Regions from separate parts of the Cobetia sp. MM1IDA2H-1 genome, predicted to be linked through region 1. Evidence: riboswitches for the same ligand, from Rfam matches in the RefSeq annotation. Region 1 holds a riboswitch; the other holds the start of a gene.

Region 1 (3,636 bases):
CTGCCGGAGCGATCAGCTCGACGTCCAGACCATGTTGCTTGAACAGGCCCAGTTCCTGAGCCAGCACCAGCGGCCCGTGGCCGGGATTGGTGTACCAGTCGAGCATGACCTTGAGGTGCGTGAGGGGCTTGGCATCGGTGGCGGCCGCTTGCGGGTCCTGCACATCGTCAGCGGCGGGGCGGGTCTGTTGCTCGGTCTCGGCAGCCTGCTTGGCAGAAGCGTCTGGCTCGAGGGTGGCACCGTCCTGCCCGGTCTTGGTGACCGCTGCCGCTGCACTGTCACTGGCGGTCGGGGCCTGGGGCTCGGCGCTGGCGCCAGTCTCGGCTGACAGGGCGAAGGTGCTCAGGCTGAGGGTTGTCAGCAGCGTCGCGAAGAGGCAGGACAGCTTGCCGGAACGGCGGATCGCCGATGGCGAGAATGGCATGGCGGTATTCCTTGTGGTGTCGAGAATGTGAGGCCGTCAGGGCATCGCCTGACAGCCGGAAGCGCTCAGTTCAAACGGGTCAGGCGATCCCGATGCCAGGGCATCAGGCGACGCAGCAGGGCATCCAGCGTGAAATACAGCAGCAGCGAAAAGGCGACCAGCACCAGCAGGGCGGCGAACATCAGGTCGATTTCCATGCGGGCATTGGCATTGAGCATCAGATAGCCGAGGCCCTGGCTTGCGCCGGCCCACTCACCGATGACGGCCCCGATGGGGGCGGCTGTCGCTGCCATGCGCACGCCGGAAGCCAGTGCCGGCAGCGCGGCGGGCAGTTGGACATGCAGCAGCAGTCGCCACGGGCTGGCACCCAGGGTGTGGGCGAGATCCAGCCAGCCCTGAGGGGTCTGGCGCAGGCCGTCGTAGCCGGTGGAGGCCACGGGGAAATAGATGATCAGCGTGGCCATCACGACCTTGGAGAGCATGTCATAGCCCAGCCACAGCACCAGCAGTGGGGCGATCGCGAACAGCGGGATCACCTGGCTGATCAGCAGCAATGGCAGCAGGGTGCGCCGCAGACGAGGGATGAACGCCAGTGCCAGCGCGGTGCTCAGTCCGAGAAGGACCCCCAGTACCAGCCCGCCAAGAATCTCGGCGAAGGTGATGCCGGCGTGGTGTGCCAGCATCGGGGCCTGACGGACCAGCACCTCCGCGACTGCCAGTGGCGCTGGCAGGATGTAGGGCGGCACGGCCGTGGTGATGATCACCAGTTGCCAGAGTCCCAGCAGGACGGCGGCGCTGATGGCGAGATGACGCAGGGCATGCAGGCGTTTCATGGCGTCTCCTCGCCGTCGCGCAGGCGTGTGATCAATTCGGACTGGGCCTGCTGCAGGGCGGGCAGGTCCAGCGGCACCGGGCGAGGCGGCGAGAGCCCGGGCAGGCAGTCGAGCACTGCCCCCTGCTGGCTGTCGCGGCCCGGGCGCAGTACCAGCAGTTGGTCGGCCAGGCGCAGCGCCTCGAGCGGGTCATGCGTGACCATCAACACGGTGCGTCCGTCCAGCAGCCGGCTGGCGAGATCATGCAGTTCGAGTCGCGTGATGGCGTCCACTGCGGAGAAGGGCTCATCCATCATCACCACCGGAGCCTGCTGGTAGAGCGTTCGCGCCAATGCGACGCGTTGGCGTTGCCCGCCGGAGAGGGCGTCTGGCCAGGCCTGCTCGCGCCCCTCCAGACCCACCGCTGCCAGCAGTTCGCGGGCCCGCTCGGTATCGCGAGGGCGACGATGGAGGTCATCTCCCAGACACAGGTTGTCCAGCACCCGGCGCCAGGGCAGCAGCAGGTCCTGCTGCGCCATCCAGGCGACGCGACCCGCCAGTGGCTTGCCATCATCGGTGGTGAGTTCCAGCGTGTGATGGTCGGGCATCTCGAGGCCGGCCAGCAGGCGCAGCAGTGAGCTCTTGCCGCAGCCCGAGCGGCCCAGCAGGGCCGTCCAGCTTCCGGCATCCAGACGCGCCGACAGATCACGAAACAGCGTATGGCTGGCGTAATCGATGCGGGCGTTGTTGAGGGAGAGTCCCAGCGACACAGTGTCATCCGTGGTCAGGCGGCATGCCGAGGGGAGGAAGCACGCAGGGCGCCTGACGCTTGGGCAGGTGACCGGAATTCCCTCCGCCGGTATCAACCGGATCAGGTTCCAGGGGTTGCCATGCGACGTGACGCATCGGCTCTCAGCCCACTTTCGGGCACCCCCATCCAGGCCGACAGTGTACCGTCACCTGCCCGCCGGTTGCATCCCTGCCATCGTCGGGGTGGCTGTCGTGTGGCTATCCTGCATGGCCCGGTGTTGGGTATGCTATCGAGGTATCGCAGCCTCAAGGAGATCAACATGCCTGATACCCCGGATCTCTCGACCTGCTCCAGCGGTTATCCCGTGCCACCGCGGCGACCCGTGATGCCAGACGCGACATCCGTGCCCAATGGCTGGCCGGAGGATGCGCTGACTCGCCGTCTTTCCACCTATCTGGGGCATGCGCTGGAGCCGCTGGCACTTGCCTGGCCGGATAGTGCCAACTGGTTGTGGCGACAGCGTGGCGGCACCCCCGGCCTGATCAAGCTGGCGCGGACCGGCCCGGATCACGACCCCTTCTGGCGAGCGATGCGCGGTGTCTTCGGCGCCGATCGCTGGGCGCAACCTGAGGCCCTGACACGGCTGGCGGGCGCGTTGCCGGCGCGTTTGCCCATCCCTCCGCTGCCGCTGACCTATCTGGGGCGTCTCGATGGCGCGCCCGTCTGGCATCTGCCGTGGTCCAGCGGTCAGCCCAGTGATCTCAGTGACACCTTCTGTGAGATGCTGGGAGATCAGGTCGGGCGGCTGCATCAGGACACCGTGTCCGGCTTTGGTCAGCCCCTTGCCCAGCCCATGCCGCTGCTGCATTGGAATGCCCGCGTGACGCGTTTTCTCGCGCGCCATCCCCTGTCCCACGAGCTGGGGGACCTGCCATCACGCACCTTCTCGCATCCCGCTCGCGCCGTCTGGAGTCTGCCGGACCTGCGCGCGGACCAATATCTGTGCGCCGCCACCGGCTGGGTATGGAGCGACTGGGAGGCTCTGGTGTGGGCCCCGATCGAGTTCGACTGGGCACTGATCGAGTTGTTGCTGGAGACGCCGAGTCAGCGTGAGGCCTTCCTCGCCGGTTATTCGCGTCATGGGCGCATGGTCGATATCGACGGTCAGCGTGAGCTGTGCCGAGCCCTGTTGTGGGCGATGGAAGCCTTCGGTCCGACCCGCTACGCCGAGCTGGCGGCAGCCCCGGCCTGGGTGTCGCCGAGAAGCCTGACATGTTGATCGCAAGTCCATGAATATTTGAGAAATTTCTCTGCAGCCTCGTCGCTGACATGGAATACTGTCTCTGGGCCGTCGCAGACGTGATTCGAGACTTGGTGCCGGGAATGGCGGGGGAGCACACGTGGTAGAGAATCTGAACTATTACTTCTTGCTGGCGGGCATGCTCATCGCCTTGAGCGTGCTGGCAAGTCGGGTCTCGGCTCGTCTCGGCATGCCCCTGCTGTTGCTGTTCCTGGGACTCGGCATGCTGGCGGGGGAGGATGGCGTGCTCGGCATCCAGTTCGATGATGCCTCTACCGCGTACCTGATCGGCAACCTGGCGTTGGCACTCATTCTGCTCGATGGGGGGCTGCGCACCCGCCTCTCGACC
Region 2 (3,636 bases), 1.8 Mb from region 1:
CCGTGTTCGTTGGCGTAGTCGCGGACTTCCTGGGTGATCTTCATCGAGCAGAACTTCGGCCCGCACATGGAGCAGAAATGGGCGACCTTGGCCGAATCCTTGGGCAGCGTCTCGTCGTGGAAGCTGCGCGCGGTGTCCGGGTCAAGGCCCAGATTGAACTGGTCTTCCCAGCGGAACTCGAAGCGTGCCTTGGAGAGTGCATTGTCACGACGTTGCGCGCCCGGATGCCCCTTGGCCAGATCCGCGGCATGCGCGGCGATCTTGTAGGTGATGATGCCAGTCTTGACGTCGTCCTTGTTGGGCAGGCCCAGGTGCTCCTTGGGGGTCACGTAGCAGAGCATGGCGCAGCCGAACCAGCCGATCATCGCGGCACCGATACCGGAGGTGATGTGGTCGTAGCCCGGGGCGATGTCGGTGGTCAGCGGGCCGAGGGTGTAGAAGGGCGCCTCGTCGCACTCGCTGAGCTGCTTGTCCATGTTCTCCTTGATCAGGTGCATCGGCACGTGACCCGGACCTTCGATCATGACCTGGACATCGTGCTGCCAGGCGATCTTCGTCAGCTCGCCGAGCGTCTCGAGTTCGCCGAACTGGGCGGCGTCATTGGCATCGGCCACCGAGCCCGGGCGCAGGCCATCGCCCAGTGACAGGCTGATGTCGTAGGCCTTGCAGATCTCGCAGATGTCCTCGAAATGGCGATAGAGGAAGCTTTCCTCGTGATGCGCCAGACACCACTTGGCCATGATCGAGCCGCCGCGCGAGACGATGCCGGTCACGCGGCTGGCGGTCAGCGGCACATAGCGCAGCAGGACGCCGGCGTGGATGGTGAAGTAGTCGACGCCTTGCTCGGCCTGCTCGATCAGCGTGTCGCGGAAGATCTCCCAGTCGAGATTCTCGGCCACGCCATCGACCTTCTCCAGCGCCTGATAGATCGGCACCGTGCCGATGGGCACGGGAGAGTTGCGCAGAATCCATTCACGGGTCTCGTGGATGTTGGCGCCGGTCGAGAGATCCATCACGGTGTCGGAGCCCCAGCGGATCGCCCAGGTCATCTTGTCGACCTCTTCCTCGATGGAGGAGGTGACCGCCGAGTTGCCCAGGTTGCCGTTGACCTTCACCAGGAAGTTGCGGCCGATGATCATCGGCTCGCTTTCCGGGTGATTGATGTTGGCGGGAATGATGGCGCGGCCACGCGCGACTTCCTCACGCACGAATTCGGCGGTGATCTCGTCGGGCAGGTTGGCGCCGAAGCTGTGCCCCGGGTGCTGGTGGCCCAGAATGCTCTCGACGGAGTCGCTGCCCTGATATTCCTCACGCAGCGCGATACGACGCTGATTCTCGCGAATCGCGATGTATTCCATCTCCGGCGTAATGATGCCCTGGCGCGCATAGTGCAGCTGGGTGACATTCTTGCCCGGCAGGGCACGGCGCGGGCGGTGGTCCAGCTCGAAGCGCAGGGACGACAGGCGCAGGTCGGCCTGGCGCACGCGACCATATTCGCTGCTCAGCTGATTGAGCTGTTCGGTATCGCCGCGTTCCTCGATCCACTTCTCGCGCAGTGGCGCCAGCCCGCGACGAATGTCGATCTCGACCGCCGGGTCGGTGTAGGGACCGGAGGTATCGTAGACGACGATCGGCGGATTCTCTTCCAGACCGCTGGAGGTCTGGGTCGGCGAGCAGCCGATCTCGCGCATGGGCACGCGGATGTCCGGGCGAGAGCCTTCGATGTAGATCTTGCGCGAGCCGCTCAGCGGCGCGATGGCGGCGGCGTCGACGCGGGCTTCGCTGGCGAGATGGCGACTGCCATCCTTGCGACCGGCACGTGCGCGCGCCTTCGGCGCAGCCTCAGATTGGGGGGCGAGCGACGGTTCGGCGGCGTTGGTGGCTTGCGGATCTTGAGTCGTGGGGGTAGTGCTCATGCAGGTCTCCTCAAAGGGCGACGTCACGGCAGACGTCATCATGGGAAGACCGTGCGCAGGGAGAGGATGGCCATCGCCGACTCCTTGCCAACAGGTGGCCCGGGAGCGAGGCGGCCGCGGGCAGCGGCTGACCATCAGCTTGATTCCTACGCCGGTCCTAACCGGTTCAGGTTCCACGGGACCCCTTGCTGGCAGCCTCGCCCATTTGGCGGCGAGGTGATGCATGCAGAATCTCAGCCGGTTCCACCGGCACCCCGTCAAGCGTGCTCAGAATTCAATGCGGGCATGACCTGTGCTGAGCGTTGTGCTGGCCCAGGTCATCGTGCTCGCATTCAGGCTCTGATGGCCTGTGGTGTGTCTGGATGATTGGCGAGAGGACCACGTCCCCAGGCCGATGAAAATCGGTGTGTCTTCCGTTCGCGCAGGCGCGGCCTGTCAGGCGACGGCCTGCCACGGATCAGTCGCGATCAAGGCCCATCTGCCAGAAGTCGATCTCGAGACGCGTCGCATCGCGGAAGACATCCACCAGTTCGCCCAGTCGGCGCTCCGAGACCTCCGAGAGCCGAGCGTCCAGCCATTCACGTTCGGCGTCCACCGCTTCCTTGAAGTCATCGCTGGAGTACATCGCGATCCAGTCCGCGTACGGATTGTCCTCGATCTCGGTGGTGTCCTGGTCCAGCAGCCACTCGGCGATCTCGCCGTAGCCGATCAGGCAGGGCGCGAGCGCCACGTGCAGATCGAGCAGGTCGCCGCGCTGGCCGCAATCCAGTACGTAACGGGTATAGGCCAGGGTCGCGCGGGATTCCGGCAGCTCACTCAGGTCATCCTCGCTGATGCCCCACTCGCTGCAGTAGCCGATATGCAGGTCGAGCTCGGTATTGAGGATGGTGTCGAGACTGGCCGTGGCCTGACGCAGCTCCGCGAGGGTGCGGCTCTTGTAGGCGGCCAGCGCCCAGGCGCGCGCGAAGTGGATCAGGAACAGGTAGTCCTGCTGCAGGTAATGGCGGAAGGACTCCTCTGGCAGACGACCTTCCCCGAGCTGGCGAACGAAGTCATGCTCGAGATAGTCGCGCCATTCCTCGGCGCAGGCACTGGTCAGGTCTGAAAAGCTGGGCATCGACGCATCCCTCGGTGAGCGTGCTGCCAATCCGTGATGGAGTGGCAAAGGTCTGGCTCGAGCGTGGTCAGGTCCGGCATTCTGCAGGGAAAAAGCGGGGGGAGGTGCGGCGTTCACCTGGAAGAGGTGAAGATGATGTGCGGCAACACTTCGCGCTTGATCCCTACGCCGGTACTAACCGGATCAGGTTCGGCGGGATCGTCATACACGCACCTCGATGCAAGGCCTCGAACAGTGCGAATGACATCTCAGCCGGTCTTACCGGCACCCCGTCAAGCTGTGACTCAGACGTCACGATATCTCGAGTGTAACAGTCCTGCGGTGCAGGAAAAGCCTCTGCCGCCCTAAAACCCATGCGACTTTGGGAGGCCATCTGCGATGCTGAAAGGGCTTCCTGCGATGCGGGAAGCGTGTCATGCGCTGCAGGAAAGATGTCATGCAGGCTGACAGGAGGAGAGGTTCGCCATCAGGGCTGGGAAGTGTCGCCTCAGGCGCACCAGATCGTGAGGCTCATCGACATCCCAGCTGACAGGCAGGCAACCGACGCTTCTGCCTGCCTGAGCCAGCAGTGCAAGAGTCTCCCGGCTCACGTCGGCATGGCTC

Evidence for each region. Region 1 has a riboswitch for thiamine pyrophosphate ahead of BOH68_RS05840 (ABC transporter ATP-binding protein). Riboswitches for the same ligand answer to the same signal wherever they lie in the genome.
Region 2: it holds a riboswitch for thiamine pyrophosphate, as region 1 does, so the genes downstream of both, thiC (phosphomethylpyrimidine synthase ThiC) here and BOH68_RS05840 (ABC transporter ATP-binding protein) in region 1, are expected to answer to the same signal.

What each region holds. Positions count from the first base shown of each region.
Region 1 covers NZ_CM133225.1:1,360,456-1,364,091, forward strand. The annotation lists gene BOH68_RS05830 (ABC transporter substrate-binding protein) at 1-424, opposite strand, end outside; gene BOH68_RS05835 (ABC transporter permease) at 490-1,257, opposite strand; gene BOH68_RS05840 (ABC transporter ATP-binding protein) at 1,254-2,006, opposite strand; TPP riboswitch at 2,068-2,181, opposite strand; gene BOH68_RS05845 (protein kinase family protein) at 2,307-3,266, shown strand; gene BOH68_RS05850 (potassium/proton antiporter) at 3,388-3,636, shown strand, end outside.
Region 2 covers NZ_CM133225.1:3,131,718-3,135,353, reverse strand. The annotation lists gene thiC (phosphomethylpyrimidine synthase ThiC) at 1-1,916, opposite strand, end outside; TPP riboswitch at 2,043-2,183, opposite strand; gene tenA (thiaminase II) at 2,374-3,033, opposite strand; TPP riboswitch at 3,177-3,315, opposite strand; gene BOH68_RS13345 (TIGR04282 family arsenosugar biosynthesis glycosyltransferase) at 3,468-3,636, opposite strand, start outside.